3 regions of the Cohnella algarum genome follow, and region 1 is predicted to be linked to each of the others. Evidence: predicted binding sites of a transcription regulator. Region 1 holds the regulator's gene; each other region holds the start of a gene.

Evidence for each region. The regulator LexA, encoded in region 1, represses DNA repair genes until DNA is damaged. The targets are predictions, from matches to a motif close to CGAACATATGTTCG.
Region 2: a site for LexA is predicted at 3,973-3,986, ahead of addB (helicase-exonuclease AddAB subunit AddB). Genes of this name have one in related genera too.
Region 3: a site for LexA is predicted at 1,665-1,678, ahead of JW799_RS11920 (ImmA/IrrE family metallo-endopeptidase). Genes of this name have one in related genera too.

Annotation. Positions count from the first base shown of each region.
Region 1 is NZ_JAFHKM010000002.1:4,966,507-4,972,446, reverse strand. It holds gene JW799_RS22450 (YjfB family protein) at 1-109, opposite strand, end outside; gene JW799_RS22445 (GntR family transcriptional regulator) at 265-912, shown strand; gene JW799_RS22440 (metallophosphoesterase family protein) at 1,063-2,058, shown strand; gene JW799_RS22435 (DUF2905 domain-containing protein) at 2,193-2,417, opposite strand; gene lexA (transcriptional repressor LexA) at 2,518-3,141, opposite strand; gene JW799_RS22420 (DUF896 domain-containing protein) at 3,856-4,041, shown strand; gene JW799_RS22415 (hypothetical protein) at 4,076-4,633, shown strand; gene JW799_RS22410 (HAD family hydrolase) at 4,630-5,427, shown strand; gene JW799_RS22405 (1,2-dihydroxy-3-keto-5-methylthiopentene dioxygenase) at 5,549-5,940, opposite strand, start outside.
Region 2 is NZ_JAFHKM010000002.1:4,270,282-4,276,221, forward strand. It holds gene deoC (deoxyribose-phosphate aldolase) at 1-994, shown strand, start outside; gene JW799_RS19125 (Na/Pi cotransporter family protein) at 1,029-2,021, opposite strand; partial or broken gene JW799_RS19130 (class I SAM-dependent rRNA methyltransferase) at 2,115-3,496, shown strand; gene JW799_RS19135 (hypothetical protein) at 3,638-3,859, shown strand; gene addB (helicase-exonuclease AddAB subunit AddB) at 4,080-5,940, shown strand, end outside.
Region 3 is NZ_JAFHKM010000002.1:2,609,807-2,615,746, reverse strand. It holds gene JW799_RS11935 (hypothetical protein) at 1-284, opposite strand, end outside; gene JW799_RS11930 (sigma factor-like helix-turn-helix DNA-binding protein) at 394-975, opposite strand; gene JW799_RS11925 (helix-turn-helix domain-containing protein) at 1,225-1,602, shown strand; gene JW799_RS11920 (ImmA/IrrE family metallo-endopeptidase) at 1,704-2,255, shown strand; gene JW799_RS11915 (type 1 glutamine amidotransferase domain-containing protein) at 2,353-2,886, opposite strand; gene amt (ammonium transporter) at 2,972-5,281, opposite strand; gene JW799_RS11905 (alpha-glucosidase) at 5,569-5,940, opposite strand, start outside.

The DNA.
Region 1 (5,940 bases):
TTTGGCCCTGGATTTCCGCCTGGTTTTTCGCCATCGCCAGCACTTGGATCCCCACCGATTGCTTGAGCGCGGATTGACTTAACGAGATCGATAGAGCTCCAACGTCCATTCGTTCCACCTCCCCCTGCATTCATTATCGGATGCGCTAAACAAAAGATGAAGTTTCTAACATGCATTTAACATTCGGATAACAATTCCATTCTTTTAAATGTCGGTTCGTTTTGCTAACATTAATTTAAAAAAAGCAAAGGATTTGTGCGGAACATGTCTCCCCCAACATTGGAAACAAGGGCCTATCAGGAACTTCGCCGGAGAATCATCGCGGCGGAATATTTGCCCGGCACGCTGCTCTCGGAAAACGATCTTGCCGAGCAGCTGCAAATGAGCCGGACGCCGATCAGGGCGGCGATTTCTTTGCTCGTGACGGAAGGGTTCGTCGAATCGTTTCGCGGGCGCGGGGTTATGGTCAAGGAAATTTCGTTTCGCGAATATGCGGAAATGATCGAAGTGCTCATTTCGATGCAGCTTTACGTCATCAACACGGCGGAAAGACGCGGGTTGACGTTCGACCTGCAGGCGCTCGGCAGCCATCTCGAGCGTCAAATCGAGGCGAAGGAAGCCAACGACGTCCCCGGCTATTACGAAAGCTTTCTGCTGTTTGTCGAAACGATCATTCGAACGATTCACAATCAGCACATGCTGGGCGTGCTCGAGCAGACGAGAGGCCGATTTTTATTCAAAATCATTTCCTATCGCAAGCAATTCCCGCAGCATAAGCCGAGCAAATCGCTGGAATCGAACCGGAAAGCGTACGAGGCGCTTGTCAGGGGAGATCTGGAAGCGGCCAAAGCGGCGATTTTGGAAATTTATACGGTGACTTATGAAAGTTTGATTATGAACGGAATTATATAAAGAGAACGACGGGCTTTTCGAAGCTCGTTTTTTATTTTTTTTCTATAAAATTTAACAAAAAGGAGTCGGTTCGTTAACACACAACTTACATACAACCTGCACACTGTTTATATGGCCAATATTGAAATTCGGAAAGGAAGCGTAACGAAAATGACGACCTCATTGGATCGCAAGCGCAACGAAATGTTTATTGACGAAAGCCGGTTCGCCACGGACAAGCGTCCGTGGTTCGGGCAATTGCCCGAAGGGTTGAACGGAAACTTCTCCTTCGCCGTTATGGGGGACCGCAGCGGCATGATGACCGCCGGAGTGTTCGAGCAAGCGCTGGAACTGCTGAAAGATTTGAGGCCGGATTTTGTCCTCTTTGTCGGGGACCTGGTGGAAGGCTACTGGAAGGACGCCGCGAAAGCGCGCGAAGAATGGGAGTATATCGACGGTCAAATCGCGGCGACCGGCTTGCCGTTCTTTCAGACGGTCGGCAACCACGATTACGGTACGCAGGCGATGGTCGACGTATGGCGCGAACGCAAAGGAGCGGATTACTACGCGTTTCGGGTCGGCGATACGCTTTTTCTGACGTTGAATACGGAAGATCCGTTCGAAGAGATGTCGGACGAGTTCATCGATCTGGTCAAGCGCGCGACGGAAAAGGTACATCGCGAGCCTGAGCGCACGCTGGACTATATGAAGGAGTTTTACGACGAAATCGTCAGCCGCCTGACCCCGGACCAATTGCAGGAGATGTCGAAAGTAGGTATCGGAATCGGCGACCGGCAGCTGGCGTTTTTCGAGAAAGTGCTGGCCGAAAATGAGGACGCAAGGCATACGTTCGTCAGCATGCACAAGCCGGGCTGGAAGTCGGATAGCCCGGAATTCGCCCGTATCGAATTGCTGCTGGGCGATCGGCCGTATACCGTTTTTGCCGGACATTTTCACTCGCTCGAGTTTTCGCGTCAGGACAACCGCACTTATATTCAGTTGGGCCGCACCGGAGCCGCCGCGCATGGAACCGAAAGAGCGGACGACAACCTCATGTTGTGGGTGAATGTTCGCGACGGCAACGTTTCCTATCGGGTCATGCATTTGGACGGGGTAACCGGCATCGAAGCTTACGCTCCTCGATCTCACGGGCATACAGAGGGATGACCGGATGGAGCCGGTCGATATCGGCTCCTGATTTCGAAAGACGCTTGCCGCTCGCGGGGGCATTGGCGACATGTATGCCGCCATGCCGGACAACGCATGCAAAAACACGCCCGATACGGGCGTGTTTTTGCATGTTATGACTTTGTAAACAAGCGGATGACATACGCGATCGCCGATAAAATGACGCTGATCAAAATGCAGGTGACGATCGGAAAATAGAAGCGGACGTTCCCTTTCTCGAACGATAGATCCCCGGGCAGCCTGCCCAGATTCAGGTACCGGCCCGCGACCATCCAGATCAGCCCGACGACGATGAGCAGAACGCCGGCGCCGATCAGCAGCTTCGGCATGGAATTCACAGCATCACCCATTCCCAGAAATTGGACCCCGCGATCGGATTCGGAACCCGGGCGGGAAAAGCCGGATAAGAGGATGAGGCCTTGGCGCGGGCTTGGCCGATCAATGGAAGTTGCGAATAAGCCCGACCACTTTCCCGAGGATGGTCACGTGCTTGAGCCGAAGCGGTTCCATGGTGCTGTTCTCCGGCTGAAGCCGGATATGGTCCTTCTCCTTGTAAAACGTCTTGACCGTCGCTTCGTCGTCCTCGGTCATCGCGACGACGATGTCGCCGTTGTTGGCTGTCTGCTGCTGGCGGACGATAACGTAATCTCCGTTGAAAATGCCCGCCTCGATCATACTCGAGCCGATGACCGACAGCATGAACACCGGCTGATCTCCCACCATATGAACCGGAAGGGGGTAATATTCCTCGATGTTCTCCGTGGCGGTAATCGGGACGCCGGCGGTCACTTTGCCGACGAGCGGAACGTGGCGCACCGAACGCGCGAACGGGTCGAACTTCTCCTCGTCGTCGCCAAGGATTTCGATGGCGCGAGGCTTGGTCGGATCGCGGCGGATCAGGCCCTTCTTCTCAAGGCGATCCAAATGGCCGTGCACGGTCGAGCTGGAGGCGAGGCCGACGGCTTCGCCGATTTCGCGGACGGACGGCGGGTAGCCCTTGTCTCTTACTTCGTTCTTGATAAATTCCAAAATCGCTGTCTGGCGATTCGACATCTTCGACACGCCGAAGCCCTCCCCGAATGAAATAAGATCTCTTTAGTAAATAATAACATAGAACCGGAGTTCGCACAAACATTCGTTCTCCGGGAACAAATGTTCCGGAAAATGCTTGATTCAAACGTATGTTCGTGTTATTCTGTGATCAGAACAAACGTTTGGGGTGAGCTCGATGGTTCAAGTATGGGTAATGAATTCAACCAATAGCTCTGTACATAAGCGCAACCGGCATGCCGCAGGAGAAGGCTCTCGTCCGTCAACGGCGACTCGTTCCTTCAAAGCGGCTAGAGTTCTGTTCTTTCTTTTTTCTTTCTTCGTTTTATTTGCCGGCTTCAGCTTGTTGCGCTCGTTTGCCGAACCGGAGTCGATTCCGGAAGCCTCGGCCGTCGAGAGGTCGGTTGTCGCTTCGTCCGGCGACACGCTTTGGTCTATCGCGTCGGATTTCAAGAAGGACGGGATGGATACCCGGGACGCGGTCCATCGCATTATGAAGCGAAACGGCCTTTCGGCTTCCTCGATTGACGACGGGCAGAAATTGATCATACCTGCCGACGTTCTTCCATGAGTTTTGGAAACGGCGCGCGGTCATATACGTATATCTTAAGGTCGGCCCGCAAACGAGGGCGGCCTTTTTCGATTGTCTTCGCCTTGACAGCGGACAAAAGAAAATGTCAAAGTATATAGAAGGATTAGCGGCAACGGAAGGGGAGTGAACGCAAGATGCAGGAGCTGATCGCCAGAATTAACGAGCTGTCTCGAAAACATAAATCGGTCGGTTTGACGGAAGAGGAAAAAGTCGAACGCGATAAGCTGAGACGCCAGTATTTGGGCAACATCAGGCAACAGTTTCGACAGCAGCTGGACAGCATCGAATGGACCGACGAACCGCCGCCGCCCAAGCATTGACGCACGATTGGAAGCAGCCGAAGGAGGAGCCCGAATGTCCCGCTCATGGGAGAGAATGATCGAACGCAATCAGAAACAGGTAAACAAGCGCCGTAAAAAGGAAGGCAAGCAAGCGTTGTCGGCAGCCGGTTCCAAAGTCGAGAAATTCAAGGGACGGAGCTATTTCGCGCCGATTTTACTGCTGCTTGTCGCGGCGTTTTTTATTGTCGTCTCCCAGCCGTGGTCAGACGCCTACGAGCAAAACGCGACGCTGTTTTGGCTGACGGTCGTCGCTTACGTTCTGCTTGCGTTGGTTTATTTTTTGCGTCGCCCTTATTTGTCGATTGCGAAGGATGCTTTGGAAACCCGGCGCTTTACGGGGTACAAGCGGTTGAAGCCGGCGGAAATCCGCAAAATCGTGCAGCAGCCCGGTTATATCATCGTTGAAACCGTGAAAGGCGGAAACTGGGTGTTTTCCCGTTTCAAAAACCTTTACCCGATCGAGGAGATGGGCGAACGCCTGCGGGAATATGCAATCGCGCACAAGATCGAATGGGAGCAACGCGAAACGGTCAAAGCGCAGAGCGATAAGGAGAAGTGGACCGGAAAATGACGATCAAAGCGGTACTGTTTGATTTGGACGATACGCTGCTGTGGGACGAGCGCAGCGTCAAAGAAGCGTTTGAAGCGACCGCAAGCTGCGGAGCGGAGCGCGCGGGCTTGGCGGCCGACGCGCTGGAAGCGGCGGTCCGCGCCGAGGCGCGCGGACTTTACGAGAATTATGAAACGTATCCCTTTACCCAAATGATCGGCATCAATCCGTTCGAAGGCTTGTGGGGGAATTTCAGCGGCGGCGAGCACCCGATGTTCCGCAAGCTGCAAGGAATCGCGCCGGGCTACCGGCGGGACGCCTGGACCCGAGGGCTGGCCGCGCTCGGCGTCGATAACGCGGCGCTCGGCGCGGAACTGGGCGAGATGTTCGCGTCGGAGCGGCGCAAGCGTTCGCACATTTACGACGAGACGTTCGAGGTATTGGACGAGCTGAAAAAGTCGTACAAGCTTCTGCTGCTGACGAACGGATCGCCCGATCTGCAGCAGGAAAAACTGGACGGAGCTCCGGAGCTCGTTCCTTACTTCGACGAAATCGTCATTTCCGGAAACTTCGGCGAAGGCAAGCCGTCGCCCCGGTTGTTCGAATTCGCCCTCGGCCGGCTGGGCATCGAGAAGTCCGAAGGCGTTATGGTCGGCGACAAGCTGACGACGGATATTAAAGGGGCGAACGGCATCGGCATGACGTCGATCTGGATTAACCGCCACGGGACGACCCGGGACGACGAGATCGTGCCGGCGTATGAAATCGCCAGCCTGACGGAGCTCCCGAAGCTGCTCGAACGTCTGTCCTCTTAACGAATCGATGATTTGATCGAACAGATTCTTGAAAAGAAAATCCCCGGCCGTCAAACCTTTGGTTTGAGCGGGCCGGGGATTTTTTCGATGTGCGGTTCTCTTAAGGTCGCAGCCGACCGGATTATTTTACGAATTCCGGATCCTGGAACGGGTGCGCGATCCAGCCTTCGGTTTCGATGAACAAACGCACGGCGACGACTTTGCGGGATTCCGTCAGCGTAAAGAAGTGCGGATTGCCTTCCGGAACGGAAATGACGTCGCCGGCCGTCAGAATGACGTCAAAGTAGCCGACGGAATCGTCGCCTTTGATGATGAAGATGCCTTCGCCCGCGGCGATGGCGCGAACTTCGTCTTCGGTGTGCGTGTGAACTTGCTCGAATTTTTTCAGCAATTCTTCGATGTTGGGCGTAGCGTCCGAGAGGGCGACGATGTCCCAGGTTTTGTAGCCGCGGCGGCCGGCCAGGTCGCGAATTTCGGCGTCGAACGTGGACAGGATTTCTTGCTTGTCCTCGT
Region 2 (5,940 bases), 700 kb from region 1:
GGAGGAAACGGGCATTTCCGGCCGAATCGTGGCGCCGCTGTCGGTCATTCGCTACCAGTACGAATCCGCCGATCGGGAAGCCGTTCAGAAGGAAGTGCATTACTTCCTGGTCGAAGCCGGGGACGGCTCCTTGAAAGCGCAAACGGAAGAAATCGCGGGCGTCGCCTGGCATACGCCGGAAGAAAGCTGGCGGCTTCAGCGCGAAGGCGGTTACGACACGAACGACGAGGTGCTGCGCGCGGCGCTTCGCAAGCTGGGGTTCGAGCCGGCCGATACCGAGCCGGCGCCGCCGGGCGGCCGCTTTCCGATCTGGCTGCCGGGCCAGTCGATGGCGCCGTTTATCGACCATACGCTGCTGAAGGCGGACGCGCGCGCGGACGATTTCGCGAAGCTTTGCGACGAGGCGCTTGAATACGGGTTTTACAGCGTATGCGTGAACGGGCGCTGGGTTCGGATGTGCCGGGAGAAGCTGTCCGGAACCCCCGTCAAAGTGTGCGCCGTCGTCGGCTTTCCCCTCGGCGCCATGGCGACGCGGGCCAAAGCGTTCGAAGCCGCGGCCGCCGTCGAGGACGGCGCTTCGGAAATCGATATGGTGCTGCCGATCGGCAGGCTGCTCGACCGGGATTTCGACGCCGTGGAACGGGATATCGCGTCGGTCGTGCAGGCGGTGCAGGGAGGCGCGCTCGTCAAGGTCATTCTGGAAACGGGAGCGCTGCCTTCGGAAGAGCTGAAGCGGGAAGCGTGCAAGCTGACGGAGGCGGCGGGCGCCGACTACGTGAAGACGTCGACCGGATTCGGGCCGGGCGGCGCGACGGAAGCGGATATACGGCTAATGCGCGAAGCGGTGTCTCCGCGCCTGGGCGTGAAAGCTTCGGGAGGCGTGCGGAGCGCGGAAACGGCCGCCGCGATGCTGCTGGCCGGCGCGAGCCGGATCGGCACGAGCTCCGGCGTCGCCATTGCCGGGGGATCGGCCGCCGCTTCCGGCGGGTATTAAGCGAACCGAGCCGGCGAGCGGCGCTCGGCGGACGTTACTTGCCACGCGCGAGAGGCGACTGCGGAGGTTCGAGCGCGCGGACGCCCAAATACGCGATCGGCAGGGCGAGCACGGAACAGGCGACGTTGAACAGCGTCTGGGCATGCGCGATTTGGGCGGCCGGGTGGCCCGGGGCGATCGCGGCGGAAACGGCGAGCAGCTCCCCCTTCAACGGGTAGAACAGCATCGTCCCGCCCACGTTCAGCGCGATTTGCGACAGCGCGACGAACCGGCCGCCCCTGCCGCCGGCAAGCGAGGCAAGCAATCCGGTAAAGCACGTGCCGACGTTCGCGCCCAGCACGACGGCGACGCCGGTTACGGCCGGCAGCGTTCCTGTATCGGCGAGACTCATCGCCATGCCGATGACCGCCGAGCTCGAATGGACGAGCGCGGACAGCGCCGCTCCTCCGAGCAGCCCCCATACCGGCCTTTGCTCGGCGAACGCCATCCATTCCGCGAACGTGCCGTTTTGCTGAAGGGCGGGGCCGATCGACTGCAGCGAAGCGAACCCGACCAGCATGAGCGCGAAGCCCGCCGTCGCCGCCGAGCCGTAGCGCAACGCTTCCGCGGCATGGCGGGGAAGAGGAGGCGCCAGGCGGGCTTCCAGCGACAGAAACGTCCATAGCCAGACGACGAGAGAAGCACCGAGCAGGGGCAGGCCGAAGCGGTGAATGCGGAGGCCGATCAATTCGGTCGTCAGGGTCGTGCCGACGTTGGTCCCGAGCAAAATGCCGAAGCTGTTGGCGAGCGGCAGCATGCCGGCGTTGACGAGGCCGATCGTCAGCAGCGTCACCGCGGTTCCGCTTTGCAGCAGCCCGGAAGTCACGGTTCCGGATACGAAGCCGCGCAAGGGGGTCGAAGTCGTTCGTTCAAGCGCGGCGTTCAGCCGGTCCCCGGCCCAGACGCGAAGCGCCGTTTCCGTCATTTTCATGCCGCCGAGCAGCAAGGCCAGTCCGAAAATCGAAGCGGCGACGAGCGGAACCCACATCGTCTCATTCCTCCCGTCATCCCATGAGAAATTTACATATCATTTTATGCTCAGACCGGACAAGTAATGTCCTTAAAGAAAGGCGTGATCGACATGTCCAATGAGGTTCAAGCCCGCGTCGTCCTGAACCGCTCCCGCCGTCCGAGGCTGGAGCAAGGCCATCCGTGGGTGTTTCGGAACGAAATCGAAAAGCTGGAGGGAGAAGCCGAACCCGGAGCCCTCGTTCAGGTGTTCAACCACCGTGGCCAATTTCAGGCCGTCGGGTACTGGAACCCGGCTTCCCAAATTTCCGTCCGGATCGTCTCCTACAAGCCGCTTGAGCGGTGGGATACGGAATGGTTCAAGGCTCGATTCCAAACGTGCGCCGACCACCGCCGCCGGTTTTCCGGCTCCGAGCCGTCCTGCCGGCTCGTGTTCGGCGAAGCGGATTTTCTCCCTGGACTCGTCGTCGACCGGTATGCCGACGTACTTGTCGTGCAGGTGCTGACGCTCGGGATGGACAAGGCCCGCGAGCTTTGGCTGCCGGCTTTGATCGACGTGTTCGCGCCGCGCGGCATTTACGAGCGCAGCGACGTCGGCGTCCGCACGCTCGAAGGGCTGGAGGAGCGCATCGGCGTTTTGTACGGCGAATGTCCCCGCTACGTCGTCATCGAGGAAAACGGCCTGAAAGTCGAAGTCGATATCGAAGGCGGGCAAAAAACGGGATACTTTTTCGACCAACGGGAAAATCGCGCCGCCATCGCGCCGCTGATGACCGGATGGGGCGCAAGGAGCGGCATCGTCGTGGAGCGCAGAGAAACGGAGGAAGGCATCCGGGACGTTCCCGTCAATGCCAACGGAAATCCGGTCACGTTCCCTTATTGGGACGGGGCGACCGTGCTCGAATGTTTCGCGCATACCGGCAGCTTTTCTCTGCATGCCTGCAAATACGGCGCGAAAAAAGCGACCTGTCTCGATATTTCGGCGCATGCGATCGAAACCGCAAAGCGCAACGTCGAGCGGAACGGCTTTTCCGACCGGGTCGAATTCGTGACGGCCGACGCTTTCGAATATTTGCGGCAGCAGGTCAAGGGCCGGGAAGAACGCCTGCAAAGAGCGGCCGGAGGCAAGGCGGATACGTCGAAGCCGCTCGTTTCGGAAGGCCGGACGTGGGACGTCGTCATTCTCGATCCGCCGGCGTTCGCCAAGACGAAGCGGGCCGTGCCCAGCGCCATACGCGGCTATAAGGACATCAATTTGCACGCGATGAAGTTGGTCAACGAAGGCGGCTATTTGGTCACGGCGAGCTGCTCTTATCATGTGCGGCCGGAGCTGTTCATGGAGACGCTTCTGGAGGCCGCCGCCGACGCCGGCAAAATTCTTCGCTGCATCGAATGGCGAGGGCGGGCAAAGATCATCCGCAGCTCGGCGGTGTCGAAGAAGGTCATTATTTGAAATTCGGCATCTTCGAGGTCCGCACCCGAAAAGCGCTTTGAGGACGGGCTTCTGGGTCTTCGGACAGGAAGCGGACTGGGTTTTTTAGACTAATTGTTAAGAAAGTATGAGTCGCGCAACCTGTAACTTTTCTAAAATCTCTCCTGTAATCTGTAAACATAGATAAAGGAGAGAGGAAGTGAATGATGATGGATGTGCTGCGATTCGGAAGGCGCTCCGTGCCGCTGCGAAACAAGGCGAAACGGCTCGAAAGCCGTCAGCGATTGAACAAACGCATGCGCGAAATGGCGCTCGATCTGGAATTCCGCCGCAAATGGAAGCAAGTGATCGATGTCGAACTGTGGTCGGACGCGGCGATATTCTGGTTCGAGGACGGCACGAAGCTTTATTTGAATATTTCGTGAATCTTTCCCGATGCGCCCGTTCGCAGCGTTGGGGGAAATTCGGACCTATAAGGGCCTTGGGGCGTTTTCCCCGCGGTCCTTTTTTGCATATCGGATGGCAGATTCCGAATCTGCGAACGCCTGTGCGCCCTTGTCCGCGATATGGTACAATGAATCGGAAGATGAGAAGTTTCGGAGATTTTCCGCGTATTTTCGGAGCAACGGAAGGAGGCGGCAGCAAATGGCGCTTCGTTTGATAACGGGACGATCGGGCAGCGGCAAAACGCGTTTCTGCCTCGATGAAATCAGGCAGCGGCTGCGGGAAGACCCGCTGGGTCCGCCGATGATTTTGCTTGTGCCGGAGCAGGCGACGTTTCAGATGGAGTACGCGATGGTATCCACGCCGGGGCTGAACGGGTTCATGCGCGCCCAAGTGCTCAGCTTTCGGCGCCTCGCCTTTCGCGTCATGCAGGAGACGGGCGGGACCGCCGCCGTTCCGATCGATGAAACCGGCAAAGCGATGCTCATCCACAAATCGCTCGAAACCCGAAAAGGTCAATGGAAGCTGCTGCTCGGCGAAACCGCGGGCCAAGGACTGGTCGGCAAGCTGAGCGAGCTGTTGACCGAATGGAAACGGTACGGGGTCGACGGGGCAAAGGCGGAGGAGCTGGCGGAAAGCGCCGCGCGATCGGATCCGGGAGCGGCGCTGCTTGCCGACAAGCTGCACGATTTATCGCTGTTAAGCCGCGACCTGGATCGGGAAATGGCGGGAAAATGGCTGGACGGCGAAGACGCGCTCCGCTGGCTCGTCGGCGGGGCCGCCGAATCGGCGCTGCTCGCCGACGCGGAAATTTGGCTCGACGGCTTTCACGGCTTTACGCCGAACGAGTACGAAGCGATCGAGGCGCTGCTGCGCCGCTGCCCCCGAGTGTCGGTCGCGCTTTGCCTCGACCGGCCGAGAGGCGCGGGCGAGCGTCCGGACGAGCTGGAGCTGTTCCATCCGACGGCGGAAACGTCCGCCCGGCTCTGCGAACTGGCCGAAGCCGCCGGCGTCGCGATCGAGCGGCCCGTGACGCTCGATCGCGACGTTTTGCCGCGATACAAGGCGAGCCCGATGCTCGCGCACCTGGAGCGCTCGTTCGATGCGCGTTTGCGGTGGAACGGGGAGGCCGCATCGCTCTCGCCCGATCACCCGTTATGCGGCCTGTCGCTTCACGAGGCGGCCAACCGCCGGGCCGAAGCCGAAGGAGCGGCGCGCGACATGCTGCGCCGGGCGCGAGAAGGCGAATGCCGCTGGCGGGACATGGCGGTCTTCGTCCGCAAGGTGGAAGACTACGCCGATCTGCTCGCGGAAGTGTTCGACGATTACGACATCCCCTACTTTCTCGACGGCAAGGTGACGGCGGCGCATCATCCGCTGGCGGAGTTCGTCCGCTCGGCTTTGGAGGCGGTGGCGGGCGGCTGGAAATCCGACGCCGTCTTCCGCTGCGCGAAAACGGATCTGCTGCATCCGGGCGATAAGGAGCTCCTGAGGGCGGAAGTGGATATGTTGGAGAACTATGCCCTGGCCGCGGGAATCGAGGGCTGGCGGTGGCACGACGATCGGGCCTGGCAGCCGTTGTTCCGCGGGGATCTGGAGGACGAAACGGAGCCGTCCCGCTACGAACGAGGGATGGAGGAAATCCGGCGCATCCGCGATGCCGCGCTGGAGCCGTTGCTCCGGCTGGAGCAACGGGTCAAAAAGGCGAAAACGATGCGCGATTTGGGCTCGGCGCTGTTTTCGCTGCTGGAGGAAACGCGGGCAGCCGACCGGCTGGAGCGCTGGAGCGCGGAAGACGAGGCCGCGGGCGATCCCGGCAAGGCGCGTCTTCACCGGCCGCTTTGGGACGGCGTGCTCGGGCTGCTGGACCAGCTCGTCGAATTAATGGGGGACGAGCCGGCCAACCTTCCCCTGTTCGCGGGAATGATCGATGCCGGAATCGAAGAGATGAAGCTCGGCGCGGTGCCGCCCTCCCTGGATGCGGTGCTCGTCGGCAGTCCGGAGCGGACGAGGTCGGACCGGGTAGCCGTGCTGTATATGCTCGGAGTCGGCGACGGCGTCA
Region 3 (5,940 bases), 2.4 Mb from region 1:
GCGTCCCCCGTATCCGGGTCCGTCATCGTCCGCTCGTCCAGCGACCGGATGACGGATTCCGCCAACCGGTCGACGGCATCGAAGCCCGCCGCTTTCGCTTCGTGCAGCCACACTTCGTAGCGCTTGCGGAACCCGGGAAACCCGCTTCCGCTGCCGGTTTCCCACCCTTGCTGAAGGACCAGATAAGGCTTGTCCGCCGACGCGTAATCGTCATGGGGCTCCAGCACCCGCCCGCCGAGCGCGGGAATGTCAGCGGAGAGCCGCTGACGGATGGTGTTTCTCATGACAAACCGCCACATCCTTTGCCGCCAATTTGCTTACCCTCCCAAGATCCGATTTCGGAACAGGAACGTATGTTCCTGCCCCTCATCTATAAGTGGCATTCGTACGACATCATCCGACGAGGAACATGCCGCCGACGTTCGCCGAAATTTTCCGCTGCGCCCGCAGCACGTAGGTGGAGACGCTGGACTTGCTGATGCGGAGCAGGCCGGCGATTTCCGCATTGGAGTAGCACTGGGCGTGGGCGAGCACGTAGCAGTCTCGTTCCCGTTCGGTGAGTCCCGCCATGGCGGCTTCGATCCGGCTCTGCCGCTCGCTCCCGCCCGCCTCGTCGGCTGCTGTCCGGGAATCGGCCGCGGCCGCGGCGGGCAGCCGGGCCGGATCCGTCAATATTTCGCGCTGAACGCCCGACCGCCGCTCGATTCCCCGCCGGTTGCCCGGCCTTCTCCCGGTTTCCAGCCATTCGATGACATAATTGCAGCTTGCGATCATCTCGATCACGAGCTTGCGCTGCCGTTCCAGTTCGAGCAGCTCGTCCATTTGCTCGATCGTCCGAACCGGCTCCAGGGCCGCGATCCCCCTCGTGAGCCGGTCGGCCGCCAGCAGCAGCCCTCTTCTCGTCTCCCGGTACGTTTCGGCCGTCGCCTTCCCCAAATCCGCCTTGTTTCCCCTTACGGTCGCTTCCTTTTCCATGCTTTTACCCTCGCTCTCTTCTGCTTTTTTGGTTTTTGCCAATTTGGCAAACATACGATATGCGAAAACTGCGAAAAACAACAAAGTCGGCCGCCCCCATGCGAATCTCCGAAAGGGAACGTGTGTTCGATTATATTTTGCCAAAACGGTAAATGTCAATCCTTTTGGACAAATTTAGATTCTTTATTTTGCCGAATCGGAAAATATGGTATACTGGAACTACCTTATCTCGAAAGAAGGAAGATGGTCATGACGCTGGGCAGGCGGCTTCGCGAACGAAGAGACAGCTTGGGCAAAACGCAACTGGACGCGGCCAGAGACCTCGGCATCAGCAACGTGCAGCTTTCCCGTTACGAATCCGACGACCGCAAGCCGGAGCCGGAAATGCTCCTCAGGTTCGCGGAATATTATCATACGACGGCCGATTATTTGCTGGGCCGAACCGACGAATGGCAGCCGAACTCCTCGGAAGCGTTCGAGCAATTCATCCGGAACCCGGAGCACGGCATTTTTTTCAAGGACTACCTGGAAGCGCCGGAGGAGCGGAAAGCGGAGATGCGCAGATTCTGGGAGTTCATTCGGGAGAAAGAGAAAGGCCGCAAACCTGGAGATCGGCAAGGGGAATGACGGAACCCGATCTGACGTACCGCGATTAACGCCCGCATGGGCTTTTATTTATCGCTCTTTACCGAACATACATTCCCACTGGGGCGAGGTGCATTTTATTTATGCTGCGATACTACCAGCCGACTCCGTTCGAAGAATGGATTGAAAATTTGTGGCGAAAAGCCGGCATCGCGACGCCCGAGCAGCTGACAATCGACGAGGTGGCGGCCCGGCTCAACGTTTGGGTTCACTATTTGAACGTTTCGAGCCGGGCGCTCGAATGGACGGGCATGCGCTCCATCCTGATCGACAAGCGGCTGAGCCGGGCCGAGCAGTGGGGGGACTTTCTTCACGAGCTGTGCCATATTTTGCGGCATGCGGGCAATCAGACGTTGATGCCCCGTTCTTTTCTGGAGCATCAGGAGGCCGAAGCGAACCGGTTCGCGCTGTATGCGTCCATGCCTTATTACATGTTGAAAAAGATCCGCCTGCCCGAACGGCGAAGCGAAGCGATCGCTCACATCGCCTCCAGGTTCGGCGTGACCTTCTCGCTTGCGAGCCGGCGTCTGGACCAAATTCAACGCCGCACGTTCGAAGCGATTTTGTGGGCGGAATTCGGACGGCTGGAGCTCGAGCGCCAACAGCGGCTTCGCTGCTCCGGCCAGCGGCCGTGAGAACGAAGCCGGCATGAGCGTCGGCGCGATCCCCCGGCGAAATAACGGCCGCCCGACACCGTCAAACAGTGCCGGGCGGCCGTTCGAGCCGTTCCGTTCAATATGCCGAGACGCCGATCTTGTCGATGATGGCCTGAATGAAAGCCGGCTCGTCCTGCGGCCCGCGCGACGTGATGAGATTCCCGTCCACCGCGACTTCCCGGTCGACGAACGTTCCGCCCGCCTCCTCGATCTCGCCGCGAATGCCGGCATAGCCCGTCAGCGTCTTGCCGCCGAGCAGGCCCGCCCTGGCCAGCACTTGCGGGCCGTGGCAGATCGCGGCGATCGGGATGCCCTTGCCGTTCGCCCGTTTGACGAAGTCGACGATCGCTTCGTCTTCGCGGAGCGCCGCGGGGGACTTGCCGCCCGGGATGATAACGGCTTCGTAATCTTCCGGGTTCGCTTCCTTGGCCGTCAGGTGGGAACGGTAGGAAATCGTGCCCTTCTTCCCGCGCAGCTCCTGATTTTTGGCAAGGCCGATAATAACGGGGTCGTTGCCGTTTTCGACGATCGCGTCGTAAGGATTTTTCATCTCGGAATCCTCGTAGCCGTCTGCAAGCAGGAAGGCGACTTTACGGACGCTTTGTTTCATGGCGGTCACATCCTTTTGCCGTTTACGGTTAGATTACCCAACCGGCCGGCATCCGAACCCCGTCGCCTCCGCCCATGCGCTTTCCTTAGTGAATCAATTCCGGCTTCGTCTTGAACTTCTGCATCGTCAGGTCAAGCGTGCCGCTTTGGCCCCGCAGCTCCAGTACCCGATCGCCGATTTGCGAGGTGAACGCGCGGTTTTCCTCGATTTGGTCGAGCACGCGCCGCATCCGGTTCATCATCGCTTCCAGTTCGTCGTATTGACGCCGGCGGGCGTCCTTCATGGCGGAAGCGTTCGCCTGCAGTTCCTCGACTTCGTCCGTGAATCCCCGCGCCTTCTGGTACATCGATTCGATTTCCGACGCCGTGCGCTTCACCTTCTCGGGAATTCGCGACAGTTCCTCATTCAAGTATTCGAACGTTTGGCGGAAATGAGCCGAGCTTTCGCGGCCGCTGACGACGGCAGCCCCCATTCGGAGCATCAGCTCGCGAATGTTTTGCGTGGACAGCTGCGTTTCCCCGGACAGCTTCTTGACTTCCTGCGCGACAACCGCGAAGCCCTGGCCGTATTGCCCCGCCCGCGCGGCTTCGATGCCCGCGTTCAGCGCGAGCAGCCCGATCTGTTTGGAGATGTCGTCGATCGTAGCGATCACCGATTCGCTCCGGCCCGAAGACGCCGAAATCTCGCTCATCGCTTCCGACAGGCGCCGCATCGCTTCGCCGGCTTCGGCGAGCCCCGCCTCCATCGTGCCGATGTTCGCTGCCATTTCGTTCATCTGCTCCCGGGTCGAGCGCATATCCTGCGAAATGCCGTTCATGATCGCAATAGACTGTTCGAACGCGGCCAGCGCTTCCCGGTCCGTCTCCATTTCCGACTTCATCCGCGCCTGCATCTGTTGAAAATAATCGTACGCCTGCCTTACGGATTCGTCCTGCAGATTGGAGTTGTCGTTCAGCTGCCGGCTCAGCTTCATCATCTGCTCGGAGCTGGAATGGACGAATCCGGTCTGCCCTTTCACCTGATCGACAAGCTGGCCGATTTTGTCCAACAAATAGTTAAACGAACGGTTCAGTTCCTCCGTATCGTCTCCCGGCTCGATTTCCAGCTTGCGCGTGAGATCGATTTTTTCCGAGGCGATTTCGTTCATTGCCCGCACCGTGTCGAGCAGCGACGTCCTTGCTCCGTGCTCGGAAATGTTCAGGCCGATCAGCTCGTCCTCCCGGCCAACGCGAAGCCGGATCGTTTTCTTCAGCAGCCAGTAGACGACAAACCCGAGGACGAACGCCCAAACGAACACGACGCCGGCCCCAAGCGCCTGAACGCCGATCTGTTCCCAGCGCGATCCGGCCGCGAGCTTGTCCGCTTCGCCGAAAATCCCGACGGCCAGCGTTCCCCACGCCCCGCAAACGCCGTGAACCCCGATCGCGCCGACCGCATCGTCCACCTTCAGCACGTGATCGATAAAACGGATCGCCGCGACGACGAGCAGCCCGCCGATCGCGCCGGCAAGCAGCGAATGAAGCGGGGTAAACACGTTGCAGCCCGCCGTGACCGATACCAGGCCGCCGAGAATGCCGTTCAGCATATCCTCCGCACGCGGACGCCGGTCGACGATCCAGCTTGCCGCCATCGCCAGGAAGCCCCCGGCCGCTCCGCCCAGCGCCGTGTTCAGCGTAATGAGCGCAATATCGGGGCTGGCGAGCGTCGTCGAGCCGGCGTTGAAGCCGAACCACCCGAACCACAGCAAAAACACCCCAAGCGCCGCCAACACCAAATTCGAGGCCGAGAAGCGGTTGCTCTTCCCGTTCGGCTCGTACTTGCCGATCCGGGGACCGATCGCGATCGCCGCGGCCAACGCCACCCAGCCGCCGACCGAATGGACGACCGTTGAGCCGGCAAAATCCATAAAGCCAAGCTCGTCCAGCCATCCCTGCTGGTCCGGATTCAGCACGTCGCCCCAAACCCAGTGGCCGACGACCGGATAGATGACCACGGTCACGACCGCCGTTCCCACTAAATAGGCGAACAGCCGGGCCCGTTCGGCGATCGCTCCCGAAACGATGGTGGCCGCCGTGCCGGCGAAGACGATTTGAAAGAACATCATCGCCCAGTTCCACGGATCGCCGTCCCATCCCGATAAAAAGAATCCGCTCGAGCCGAACCAGCCGCCGACCGTATCGCCGAACATGATGGGAAAGCCGACCAGCGAAAAAAGCAAAACGGCGACCATGATGTCGGCTACGTTTTTCATCGCGACGCTGATGGAGTGCTTGGCCCTCGTGAGCCCGGCTTCGACCAACGTGAACCCCGCCTGCATGGAAAACACGAGAATGCCCGCGAAAATCAGCCAGACAAAGTCCAGCGTTTGCTGCAAGGATGAGAGGGAATTATCCATAAAGCGTTGAGATCCTCCTTATTTCCTAATCATATGTAACATCCATGTAATAATATGTCGAATTTTGCAGTATTTCGATCCTTTCATTTGTCGCAAAAACTCGGAACCCATCAAAATTATGTCATAGAAAGTACCATCTGTAAACGAAGAACTCCCGCTTTGTTCATGAAATTTTCATGAAGAGGGGAGATCGACGCAAAATAAAAAGCCGAAGAGGCGATTGCTCGCTTCATTCGGCTTTGCCCTCTAAGCCCAGACATGGCGTTTAGGTATTAAGGGCTATTCGGTTATTGCTTGAATACGACCGCTTCGTAGGGAGCCAAGACACCTTCGCCGCGCTTATCCGCATTGGTTAGGACAAGCTGCGCCCCGGCAGGCTCTGCGACGGCCACCGCACGGTCCGTAAAATTGCACAGCACCGTCCAGCGTTCTTCGCCGAGCGTCCGGACATAGCCGCCGATCTCCGGGCTGTCTTCGTGGATCTCTTCGAACGCGCCGTACACCAGCGCCTTGTTCCCGCGGCGAAGCGCAATAAGCTTGCGGTAGAAATGAAGCACGGACGATTCGTCCTTTATCTCCCGCTCCACATTGATCTCCGCATAGTTCGGATTAAGCTTCAGCCACGGAGTGCCCGAGGTGAAGCCGGCCGCATGCCCGCC